2 regions of the Solibacillus sp. FSL H8-0538 genome follow, and region 1 is predicted to be linked to the other one. Evidence: riboswitches for the same ligand, from Rfam matches in the RefSeq annotation. Region 1 holds a riboswitch; the other holds the start of a gene.

What was found. A riboswitch is a leader RNA that binds a small molecule or an ion and turns the genes downstream of it on or off. The one in region 1 is predicted to bind cyclic di-GMP.
Region 2: linked by a shared signal. The riboswitch ahead of MHH87_RS16330 (hypothetical protein) and the one ahead of MHH87_RS07135 (hypothetical protein) in region 1 are both predicted to bind cyclic di-GMP.

The regions. Positions count from the first base shown of each region.
Region 1 covers NZ_JBBOPI010000001.1:1,519,551-1,526,475, reverse strand. Annotated here, with positions in the region: gene MHH87_RS07145 (uracil-xanthine permease family protein) at 1-275, shown strand, start outside; gene MHH87_RS07140 (metallophosphoesterase) at 519-1,355, opposite strand; cyclic di-GMP riboswitch class I at 1,568-1,651, shown strand; gene MHH87_RS07135 (hypothetical protein) at 1,859-2,080, shown strand; gene MHH87_RS07130 (NPCBM/NEW2 domain-containing protein) at 2,062-3,495, shown strand; gene MHH87_RS07125 (MarR family winged helix-turn-helix transcriptional regulator) at 3,743-4,195, opposite strand; gene MHH87_RS07120 (NAD(P)-binding domain-containing protein) at 4,381-5,433, opposite strand; gene MHH87_RS07115 (hypothetical protein) at 5,817-6,011, shown strand; gene tnpB (IS66 family insertion sequence element accessory protein TnpB) at 6,008-6,361, shown strand; gene tnpC (IS66 family transposase) at 6,425-6,925, shown strand, end outside.
Region 2 covers NZ_JBBOPI010000001.1:3,413,868-3,419,025, reverse strand. Annotated here, with positions in the region: gene MHH87_RS16335 (ATP-binding protein) at 119-1,375, shown strand; cyclic di-GMP riboswitch class I at 1,698-1,784, shown strand; gene MHH87_RS16330 (hypothetical protein) at 1,821-2,285, shown strand; gene MHH87_RS16325 (M24 family metallopeptidase) at 2,852-3,655, shown strand; gene MHH87_RS16320 (M24 family metallopeptidase) at 3,624-4,034, shown strand; gene MHH87_RS16315 (SF0329 family protein) at 4,510-5,079, shown strand.

The sequences.
Region 1 (6,925 bases):
CTGCCATTCCTTCAGCCGTAATCGGTGGTGTGTTTGTCATTGTTTGTGGCATCATTGCAATCAGCGGTTTACAAGTGATGAAAAATGAAAGAATTGGCGAAAAAGAAATGTACGTAATCGCTGTTCCGATGATTTTAACATTAGCTTTAACACTCCTTCCTAAAGATTTCTTATATTCTTTACCAACGACAGTGCAATATTTATTCAGCTCACCTGTCGCAACAGCTGCCATCGTAGCAATAGTGTTGAATAAATTATTACCGAGTGTGAAATAGTTTTATAGGATTAGCATAGAGAATAATAGATTTTGTAAGTACAATTAAATAACCCTAAAATAAAAACTGGTTAGAAATACTAACCAGTTTTTTGCTGTTAAGGAAATTATAAAATTTCGCCATGTGGACAACTTTAAAAAAAGTAAATGCAACGTCTAGGCTAAAGCGCTAGCCCCTCGAGGTCGCTTCGGGCTCGCAAGCAGCTGTCGGGGCTAAGCAGGCGCTTTAGCGCTTTTCTTCCTGTTATTGAAGATTTATAAGAGCCACTTGCGGGATGTTGCCTAAACGAAATGGCAGTTTGGTATTTCCAATCCCAGTATTCACATATAAATTAGGGTTTACATTACCAGGAAGAGCATACCAACCCTTTACGTATTCTTCTGCTAATGAAGTAGTAGCAAGAGGTCCGATAAATGGTAGGTACACTTGTCCACCATGACTATGACCGGCCAAAATTAATGCATGATTCGTAGACTCAAGTTGTTTTGCTACATCTGGTTCATGTAAAAGTACAAGGGTATTTTGATTACGAGATAGCATATCGTTCACACCAGCTATATCAGGTGAACCTAATAGTGCATCATCTAATCCATATATGAGTAGTTCTTCCCCGTTCGGAAAAATAATCGTCGTTTCTTCATTTTGTAAAAGCGTAAAATCAGCATCCGTAAGTAAGCGTTCGTAGTTTCGGACCATGCCGCCTCCTACATCCCGATTACCATAAACCGAAAATTTACCGTAAGGCGCTTTCATCTCTTTTAACAGAGAGATAATCTCTTGAATTTCCGCTTCTGTTGCACCCATATCAAATAAATCTCCAGTAAAAACTATGAGATCAGGTTTTTGTTTGTTTATTTTCTTAACAACCTTCTCGAACTGCTCCATACTAAAAAATTCCCCAACTTGCGTATCTGTAAAATGAGCAATTTTAATGGATGTCCCTTTTTCCTCGCTCTGTGTTGCATATGAAAATTCATGAGACGTAACGGTTAATATCTTTGATTCGATAAATGTTGCATAGACAAAAACGATCACTCCTACTACAACTAATAGAAGTAAAAATTTAATAAGCTTTCGCATTCCTATCCCCCACAGCTACTGCAAATCCTATATTAAAATAACTTTCTGATGTTATTACTATCTCATAACTTAATGTTAGATACAAATAATATGACAATTTAAATCGTTTTAGTATGATGTAATTTTGCCATATTACCCTGTTGTGAGGTAATAAATCTAGTGCTTATTATTCTATTGAAATAGTTTTTATCATGCTATTCTTTGTAGTAGAAAAATTAAATAAGCAAACCTAAAGAAATTTAGGGACGCAAAGCTATAGGGACTAAAGTTTATAACTATGTCAGCCAGTTGCCGAAGAGTACATTCTACTTTTTGTTTAGTAAGGCTCATTAAAAATGAAGCATTTTGTGTGGATTTATTTGATTACCTTATAAAAATAAAGCTACTCTTTTTGGAGTAGCTTTTTTTAGTAGATATGAAGGGACAGCATCTCGCCCTATTTTGGGCAAGATGTGTCTTTCTAATGTGCTTCTTAGGAATAAATTCATCAGGAGGAATTGTTAATGAAAGTTGTTAAGATTGCTGCAGTAGCCGCCTTGGCTTTTAATTTAGTCGGTGGCCCAATTAATGTTTTAGCGAGTAAAAATCCGAATGGAAAAATTATCGTGACTTCAGCCGAAGCAACTACTAATACTCCAATTGCTTCGGTTAAAAAGTTTGACTTATACGGGAAAGACATTTTAACTGCCTACAATGAAGTATTTAAATTGGGCTTCCACAGCTGACAGTCCCTAAATCCGTTGCTACTAAAGCCGGAACGCCTATCGACATCAACGGAAAATATTTCGCAACGGATGCTGAAGATGGCGATTTAAGAGCCGCTGTACAAGTGACTGGAGCAGATCAAGTAAACTTCGATCGAGCTGGTAAGTATGAGCTTACTTATACTGTAACGGATAGTGACGGCAATGAAATCACGAAGAAACGAACGATTTCTGTCGTGAATATGGAAGATGCTCATTTCCTTTCAGATTTCGATTGGAATTCTACTCAAAACAGCTATGCAGTACCTGTGAAAGATCTAGCAATTAGTCACAAAACTTTACGATTAACAGGAGAAGATGGCAGTGAGAAGGCTTACCAGAAAGGTATTGGTGCCCATTCTAACTCAACAATCGTCTATGATTTAACAGATAAAGACGCTGATTATTTCACTTCATTTGTGGGTGTAGACCGTCAGATGTACGGTTCAATTGGTTCTGTAACATTCCAGGTTATTGTTGATGGAGAAAAACAATTCGACAGTGGCTTAATGCAATCAAGAGATCCACAAAAATTTATTGAAGTGAATATTAGCGGTGCCAAAGAGCTGAAGTTAGTCGTTACTGACGGCGGTAATGGAAACGGTTCTGACCATGGATCATGGGGAGATGCTAAATTACATTTCGCGAACGCGGATAGAGTTTTCACAAAAGATTTAGTAGTAGCTTTTGAAGATGCGAAAGCCATTGATGCTGAAGGCTATACATCTGAGAGTGTGAATTTATTACTAGCTAGCATTGCAAAAGCGGACGAACTTCTTGCGAATAAGCAAGCTACTCAGGTAGAAATCGATCAAGCTGAAGGAGCACTAATTCAGGCTAAAGCAACGTTAGTAGCAATCGACTTCAATCAAATTATCATTATAAAAGATAACAATCTCAAGAAATCTATACAGCAAACACTAGGACTTACTGGAGAAATAACGCTACGTGATCTGTATGAACTCACTAGTCTTTATTGTCCTACTACGCGAATAACGAGTCTTGAAGGCTTACAATACGCGAAGAATTTAGTTTCACTAGATATTTCAGGAAATGCGATAACAGATTTCTCACCACTTAAAGATCTAACTAAATTAGATACTGTGATTGCGCATCCTCAAATCGTTGAAGTGAAAAGTTTAACTGGACCAGTAACGACAGTAGAAAACCTAGTAAAAGGCTTAGACGGTCACTATTTAAATCCTTACCAAATCGGTCTTAGGCATACGAAAACCAATAAAGAAATTTCTGTAGCTGTTGAGCAGCTTGCACCTAATGCAGATCAGTTTGCAATAGACCTTTCAGTAGAAGATAAAGGTTGGTATATGTTAGTCCTAGCTTATAAGTTACAAGAAGATACAACTATACAATTAACATATTTTTTGGATAATAACTAAAATTTCTCAGAAAACACAAACTCCCTTGAAAATGAATTCATTTTCAAGGGAGTTTGTCATTTATTAAACTTTTCGATGTTGGATAACTGTAAGCCCGAATTACAAAAATATAGTGCACCTTTCCTGTACGCATCACAAATAGCCGTATATCATAATTTTTTCAATTGTACTGATAATATTCCTATTCTAATCATTATTTGTGTCGATAGATGGACTAAATGAGCCAAATTGAATATTTTAGTCACACTTATGATAAAGAATGAGGTGTGCAGCAGATACTTGATTTTGTCATGGCTTTGTTTAATAAAATTAGTGAACGAATGACTGTTTCTTGTTCAAATTCATTCATATGTGAGAAAACATTATTTAAATATTCATTTATCGTCTGATCAATTATTGTAGCAACAAATTTACCTTCTACCGTTAGGAATAAAATGGATACTCTCTTATCTGTAGATGAAGGTGTTTTTTTAACTAGGTTCATTTTAATAAGAGTTTGAATTTGTCTACTAAAGGTAGTAATATCCATTCCTAATATTTCGGCAACTTGTTGCATCGAAGGCTCAGTTTGCTTGTCAATCTCATAGAGAATGTGACTTTGTACAGGTGAGATATCTACAGAACCAACTGAACAACATTTTTTATTTAAATATCCAAAGCTCTGAGTTAGAACTTGGAATAGTTCACGTTTGCTTTCCATTTCCTCACCTCCTAATTTTTTCTCGTATTGTACAATTAATATAACCGCCCCTTAATAACATACTCGGAAAATACACTAATTGTAAAATTAGTGTATTTTCTAGATGGTTGGAGGAGCTATTACAGGCATATTCTCGCAGTTCAAAGTCTTTAAAAAACAGCGCACTCAGTATTCAAATCATGTCATTATTTAAGACACTGCACTAGTTTTTTCACAATAAATTCCGCGTCCTGCCCTACTCCCCTTAATGTAGCAGAAGCAAAGGAACGCTGCCCTTCCAGCCCCACATAATAAAGACCTGGAACTATGCTAATGCCTGCCTTATGTAAAGGTCTACCTTCCTCATCAAGTGCGCCAATTGCTTGCAGGTATGGAAATTGTGGCCTGAAGCCGGTCGCAAATATTACGGTATCCACTGGTTCTTTTATCCCGTCCGGCCAAATGACTCCCCCCTTATAAAAGGATGTAAACATCGGTTCTTGATAGGGTTTTCCTGCCGTTATTCGTTCTTTGTATTTGTTTGTATCATTCACTGCTTTTGACCTCGGTGCAGTTTTCCCGAATCTCCAGAATGGGAAGGTATCAAAACCAATCAGCTTCAACCAAAAATGCAAATCCTGGCCCCATACACGTTGTTTCACAAACTGGATTGGTCGAACCACAGCTAAAGAAGTCTGACTCATTTCGGTCAACTCAACTGCAATCTGTACCGCAGAATTCCCACCTCCTACGACCACTACCCTCTGATTGTGAAATGACTTCGGATTTCGGTATTCCGAAGAATGGAGTATGTCCCCTTGAAACATCTCCATCCCTGCAATTGTTGGCAAAAATGGATTTCTAAATGAGCCGGTCGCATTAATGATAGTTCGAGCCCGAAAAATATCCCCTGTCATCGTTCGAATTAAAAATCCTCCCCTATCTTTTTCGACCAATTCTACACGTTGGTTAAAAATAACTGGCAATTGAAACTTTATCTTGTAATCCTGTAAATAACGAACGACTTCATCTCGATGAGGATAACGATTCTGATTGCCCGGGAATTTCATGCCCGGCATAGAGGAATAGCCTGCTGGAGAAAACAATTTCAGACTGTCATAATAACTTGGCCAAGACCCGCCTATCTGATTACTTGCCTCCAAAATCAGAAAACGTAGTCCCTTCTTCTGTAAATGATAACCTGTAGCAAGACCAGCCTGACCACCTCCAAAAACAATTGCATCAAGTATCTCTTTCATGCCAACACCCTCCAATTTACTTGTTTTTCACAACTATTATCAATGAGGAAATTTCTTTATTTACGCAATTCGCGTTGCCTTTCGATTTCACGTTACATACGGAATAGAAACAAATTTAAACTAAATAACTAGAATTTAGAAGGCATTTAAGAAAAATACTGACTGAACATGAATATAAAGTACTCTCAGTTATTCTTTGCCCTTATAGACCTCATGAAATATTTATATCTCACTTACTTGCATTATGCAAATAAATACACAATAATTTAGCAAAATAAAAAACCGCTTGTATGAGTGGTTTGTAAGCCCGTAATCAAATAACGCATATATATGACAGGCACCTCCCGGTACGATAGATATATCAAATAAGGGAGGTGTTTTCTATGCCAACAACTAAACTAACAATTGTCCCCGTGTCGCTAGACCCTATCATTGACGAATCTTCATTTACAAATTCACCGCAATCTCCTTCTGATCCAAGCTGCGTAATTAAAACAGCTACCGCAGTAATCTCTTTCTTCAATGGCGTAGATGAGCACATCATCCAAACGATCGTGAAGGAGCTGAATAATCAATGAAGCATGATTTTACGAGCGTGCAGAACATCTACATTATTTGCGGTAAGACCGATATGCGTAAAGGTATTGACGGTCTCGCAACACTCATTCAGGATTCTTTTAAACTTGATCCATATAGTGATTCCATCTTCTTATTTTCTGGAACGAGTAAAGACCGTTATAAATGTTTGTATTTTGATGGAGATGGCTTCGCCATGCTTTATAAACGATTAGATAATGGCAAACTGCAATGGCCAAAAGATGAAAAGGAAGTACGTAACCTTTCACAAAAGGAACTTCGCTGGCTGTTAGAAGGTTTATCGCTTCAGCAGCCAAAAGCGATTGCGAAATCTGCAAAAGGTGTCTTTTAAACCCACCTATTAAGGTGGTATAATCATCCATAACTTATACTGAACGGAAATGTGGTGAATGATTTGACGAACGTTTCTCCTAAGCAAGAAAATCAAAATGAACGATTAATTCGAATGCTTGAGCAACAATTAGCTCAGTCAAATCGACAAATCGAAGCGTTGACTGAACAAGTTCGCCAATTAACCAAGGCTTTATACGGTTCAAAATCGGAAAAATCAAAGTATAAAGCACCAGACGGACAAGGTTCTTTATTCGAAGACGATCCGTCTTTTAGCGATTCTGAGCAGACAGAAGAACAAAGCACGGCAATGATTACGTATACCGTTGTCCGTAAATTACATAAGAAAAAACGGAATGATTCTTTTCGTGACGGGATTGAAATAGAAGAAATTCACCATCATCCTGAAAACACGCAATGTGACTGTTGCCTTGGTCAAATGACCGAAGCTGGTACGACCATTGCGCGTGAGGAAGCAAAATTCATTCCGGCTACAATGAAGCGTGTTCAACATATTGAACACGCTTATGAGTGTAGGCATTGTAAAAAAGATACTACTCAAAAA
Region 2 (5,158 bases), 1.9 Mb from region 1:
TTTTTTACATTTTTTCACATCTTGCTTTTTTTTATATAAAAAACCGTTTATAATTATCTTAATCTTTTGTGTTTTATCACTTTTCTAACACTTATTACTCAACTTAGGGGCGCTCATCATGGGGATAACGACATTATTATTAAATGCATTCATTATTATCATTTGTATTTTTTTCTATCAAATATTTTGGTTAGATAAAGATGGAAAAGAAGCGCGTAATCCTATATTAATTTCCTTTCTTTCATCCATTGCGGTTGTTCTTTGTATGACATTCCCATTTAAGTTTAATTATGGATACATATATGATTTACGGCTTATCCCAATCCTTTTAGCTGTTCTCTATGGTGGTTTTAGGAGTTTTATTTTTATTACTGTTATATTTGTTTCTTACCGTTTTTACTTAGGCGGAAACGGAGTCTACCCTGCAGTTATTGTATATTTTATGGCCACTTCCATTACTATGGTATCCCAATATTTTCTTGCTGGTTATTATAAAAAAAGAAAAATATTGTTCAGCTTATTGCTTATGTCTCTTTGCACTATTTCCTTTTCTATCTTTGCTTTAATGAACCAAATACGGATAAACGATAATGTTCAACCTGATTTTATTCACTTTTTATTCAATTATATAGTGATCAATATTCTGACTGTTTTATTGTCTCTTTATCTAATTGAAGGAATGATAGAAAGGTTTAAAATGAAAGAAAAAATTCACCGTGCAGAAAAATTTATTGTGACTAGTGAATTAGCAGCGTCTATAGCCCATGAAATAAGAAACCCGTTGACTACGGTATATGGATTTATGCAGATGTTTAGTAAAAACGAAATCTCTGAAACACAAAAGGATGACTTTTTGCAAGTCATGCTAATGGAGTTAGAAAAAGCGCAACTCGTTATTAACGATTATTTGTCCCTTATAAAACCACAAAATGTTGCAAGAGAATTATTAGATATTAGACCAATTGTTGAGCAAGTAATAGAGGTTATTTTACCGATCGCCATCCAATATAATGTTAAAGTTGAAAGCGATAAAGAATGTTCCTATTATATACATGCCAACACCGATAATCTAAAAATGTGTTTAATTAACATTGCAACGAACGGGATTGAAGCCATGACTAATGGAGGGATGCTCCGAATTAATGTGAAAAAGGTAAAGAATCATATTGTGATTGATATTATTGACACAGGAATTGGAATGTCTTCTGAGGAGATAAATCGAATCGCTATGCCGTTTTATTCTACAAAAGAGAAGGGAACCGGGCTAGGTACGATGATTGCATACAGTATTGTAAAAGAATTAAACGGAGATATAGAAATAAAAAGTGAAAAGGGAAAGGGAACACGGTTTTCTATTATTATTCCTTCTTCCTAATAGAAGTCGTAGGGCAAAAAAAATTTCGACGATTTAATGCTTGCTGAACGGATTACCAACTTATAAAAGTGCTGATGTGCGCGCCGGAGAGTTTTTTGCCTTTCACGGGATAAAAATTTGACTCAGGAGCTGTATGTAACTACAATTTCCCGGTATGCCATTACCCTGGAAAAATGATCGGTTCCTGATTTACCAGCATCGTCGGAACGATCATGTTTACAAGATTGAAGCGGAATTGATGCCGATGTGTTGTTCAGCCATTTGTTCTTTTTATCACATCATTTTCAATTGAGCTTAGCGACCCGAGAAGCAGGCAATTAAATATGGAAAACGGCAAAACTGTCGAAAGGCAGTGACGTAAAGCCACGGATCTTCTCACTGTTCAAGTGATGACCGCCGAGCTACCCATCACGAATAAGTGGACATAACCTTATTTCGATCCGTCATGGAACTGTATGTTGCTCCTATTCAAAGGGAGTATCAGCAATATGCAAATGATTTAGCTACTTTAGAAAAAAAGCTTTCCAAGCTATTAGACGCTTACATGGATGAGGTGATTTCTAAAAGTGACTATCAAACGAAAGCTAGAAAACTAGAGGAACAAATTGCCTCATTAAAAGGTTTAATGCACCCACTAAATGAACAATTGAATACAACAATCTCTAGCGAAGTGACTTTTGAACAAGTAAAGGCCGTACTACAAAATTTTCAAAAGGCTTTCAAACAATCACTAACAAGGGAACAAAGAAAACGCTTGTTACTTTTACTGATTCATCAAATTACTATCGATGAAGATCGTAAAATTGAGAGCATCCAACTTAAATTGAATAATGATATGCTAGAAAAATTACAACTAGGAGTAGGAGAATCATCTACGGATGAAATATATAAGGGTTTGTATGTAAGGTGAAAGTGAAATGCTAACATAAAGAATTATTATCGAAGCTTCTCATTAGTTGTGCAAACTTTTGGGAAGCTTCTTTTTTCTTCTGAAAATAAATTCAGAGGTATTATTAACAAACACAAAAAGCATAAAATGTGCAACACACATATTCCTTTGAAATTGTTACATTAATGTTTGTTCAATTTGAGTAATCCTTACTTGTGCTAACGGAGGGTTTAAATATTGTTTGGTGAGTCCGTGAGTGATCAACGACTTCTTCAAGCAACGAACACTTAACGTCATATCCCCGGAAATCAAATTGATGAGAGGAATCAACTATTAAGTACTCTTGAAAAATCACATAGATTCGATTGAGCCAGGGGTTATGTTAGAAGTGATTGAGGAAAAGTTTAATTTTCTTCAAGCCTATTCACAAGCAGATGGAGCTAAAGAAAACAACATATAGCTACTATTGCTAAATAATAGATAATGAATAAAGCAATGCTTGAGAAACTCCATTCACCTAGCTAAAAGGCATTTTTCACTAAATTACTGCATATAATAGAATTGCAAAAAATGTTGAGGTGATAGGAATGCTCAAGCAAGAACTAACCAACCGGATGAAGCAATTGCAAGAGAGGTTAATTACGAACGAATATGACGCTTATATTATTACTGCCGAAGAAGACATCTGGTATTACACAAACATTACATACAAACCAGAGGAACGCCCCTTTCTCATCATCATTGTCCCCGATCAAACACCTACATTACTTGTACCAAAGCTTGAAGAATCCCACGTACATAAAAGTATTATCGATTATGATATTGTTTCTTATTGGGAGTTTCCATCTTCAGATGGCAGCAATTGGTATGATAAACTAAACCAGTTGATCCAAGGTTATTCACGAGTAGGAATCGAGAGTAACGTGCGTACAGACGTTTATCATCTCATGCAAGCAAAGGAACTAGTTTTAGCACAGTTAGTCGAAGCACAACGTAAAGTGAAAAGCGTCTATGAACTTGAAAAAATTCGCATGAGTGCTAAAGTGTGCGATGAAGCAATGGAGGATATTTTTAATACGATTTATCGCGGTGCCAGTGTGTTAGAACCATTTACCTTATCAAAAAAAGTACAAACCAACCTTATAAAAACAAAGCAATTTGACCCAATCACAACTTCAGTGCTCACAGCAGTTTGGAATGCACCGACAAGTGCGATGCCGCATAGTATTCCTGAGTTAGGTGATCGATTTGGGGATGGACCGAACGTCGCGATGGCCTATTTTCGAATTAACGGATATTCAGCAGAGTGTGAACGGACGTTTTTTTTTTTTTGGACAACCTACCAAAGACGATGTGGAAATGTTCCAACATATGCAAAACGCACGAAATAGGGCGTTGAGTATGGTGCGAGCAGGTGTAAGGGCAGGAGACATCGATGCAGAGGCACGAGCTTATTTTGATCAACATGGGCTACTTAATCGTTTATTACATCGTACCGGGCATGGAGTCGGCTTGCGAAATCACGAAGGACCGTATATTGCAGAAGGTAGCAACGAAATACTAGAGGAAAATATGGTGATTACGATTGAGCCGGGCATCTATATTGAGGGGGTAGGCGGATATCGACACTCCGATACCATCCGTGTAACCAAGGATGGCTATGAAGTTCTTACAACATTTCCTACTGATCTAGTAGATATGACGATCACCAAATCGAACATATTGGCAAAGCTAAAAGGGAAGTTTATACAGAAGTATTTGAAGCTTTGATGTTAAGTTTGGCATGAGGTTTAATGAAAAATATATATCAGGTTAGCGTATCAAATCGCGGTGATGCTTACCACACCAAACCTGATAACTTCTACAATCAATTTTAGTGAGTCAATCGAATTCGTTTTGTTTATGTTGAATAGTGTTGTAGTATAGGTGAAACGAGTAATATGAAAATAAGAGGTGACCCTGATGGGTCACCTCTTATTTGTGGTAGGGATGATTGTTATTGATGCGATATGCCCGATATATCTTTTAAAATAATATTGTTGTCTTAAGCCGAATGTCCATGTTACTTATAGTTATTGTTTCATCGGTCTGGATATTTCCTTTTCTCACTATTATCGATACATCAGAAATTTAAGTCACACTTAAATCTTGTATTTAGTATGATCGATGTGTTGGTTATTGTATTATGGATAATAGAACGACTGCCTCAATAAATATTTATAATATAAAAATTAAGGAGAATTACATGGCCTGGAGCAAATTGAAGCAAAATCTGGAGAGCTTTCTCTGTCCTGCATTATATGGAAGGGTTGAATACCGTGCAACCAGCTATCGTTATTTACCTGATAAAGCAGGAATTTGTTATATTGCGGTAGATAAAAAGAATGTACTCAATATGAGTGATAGTACTACCTTAATCAGATGGTATCAGACGGAGCTGGAAATTAAGAATGATTCAGATATCCAAATTCCTATCAGCAATGAGGAAATTGAAGCGGTAAGAAAAGAAACCAAGGGGATAGTTCCGGAAGATCGTCTACAAGTAATTGCAAGGGGTAGAAAATTATCAGAATATGCAAAGGAGCTTTTGTCAGCGCAGTCATCATTAAGTAAATCAAATTTTATCGTTGTAGCTAATAAGTTTTTATCCACTTCTATAGAGGAAAACATAGAGAGCAATGATATCCTATTGAATATTCTAGCTTTAGTGGACAGACGCGTTGGAAAAAAACGAATTTTAAACATGACTGAGAAGATGAAGTTAAAGCATCCAATTGTGCAGTATTTTTATGAACTAAGGCTTAGTACGTTATGAGAATAAATAACTCATTACATGAACATCTTTCATTACTTATTGATTTCCTTCGTTTTCAATCCAAGAGAATTTATACATT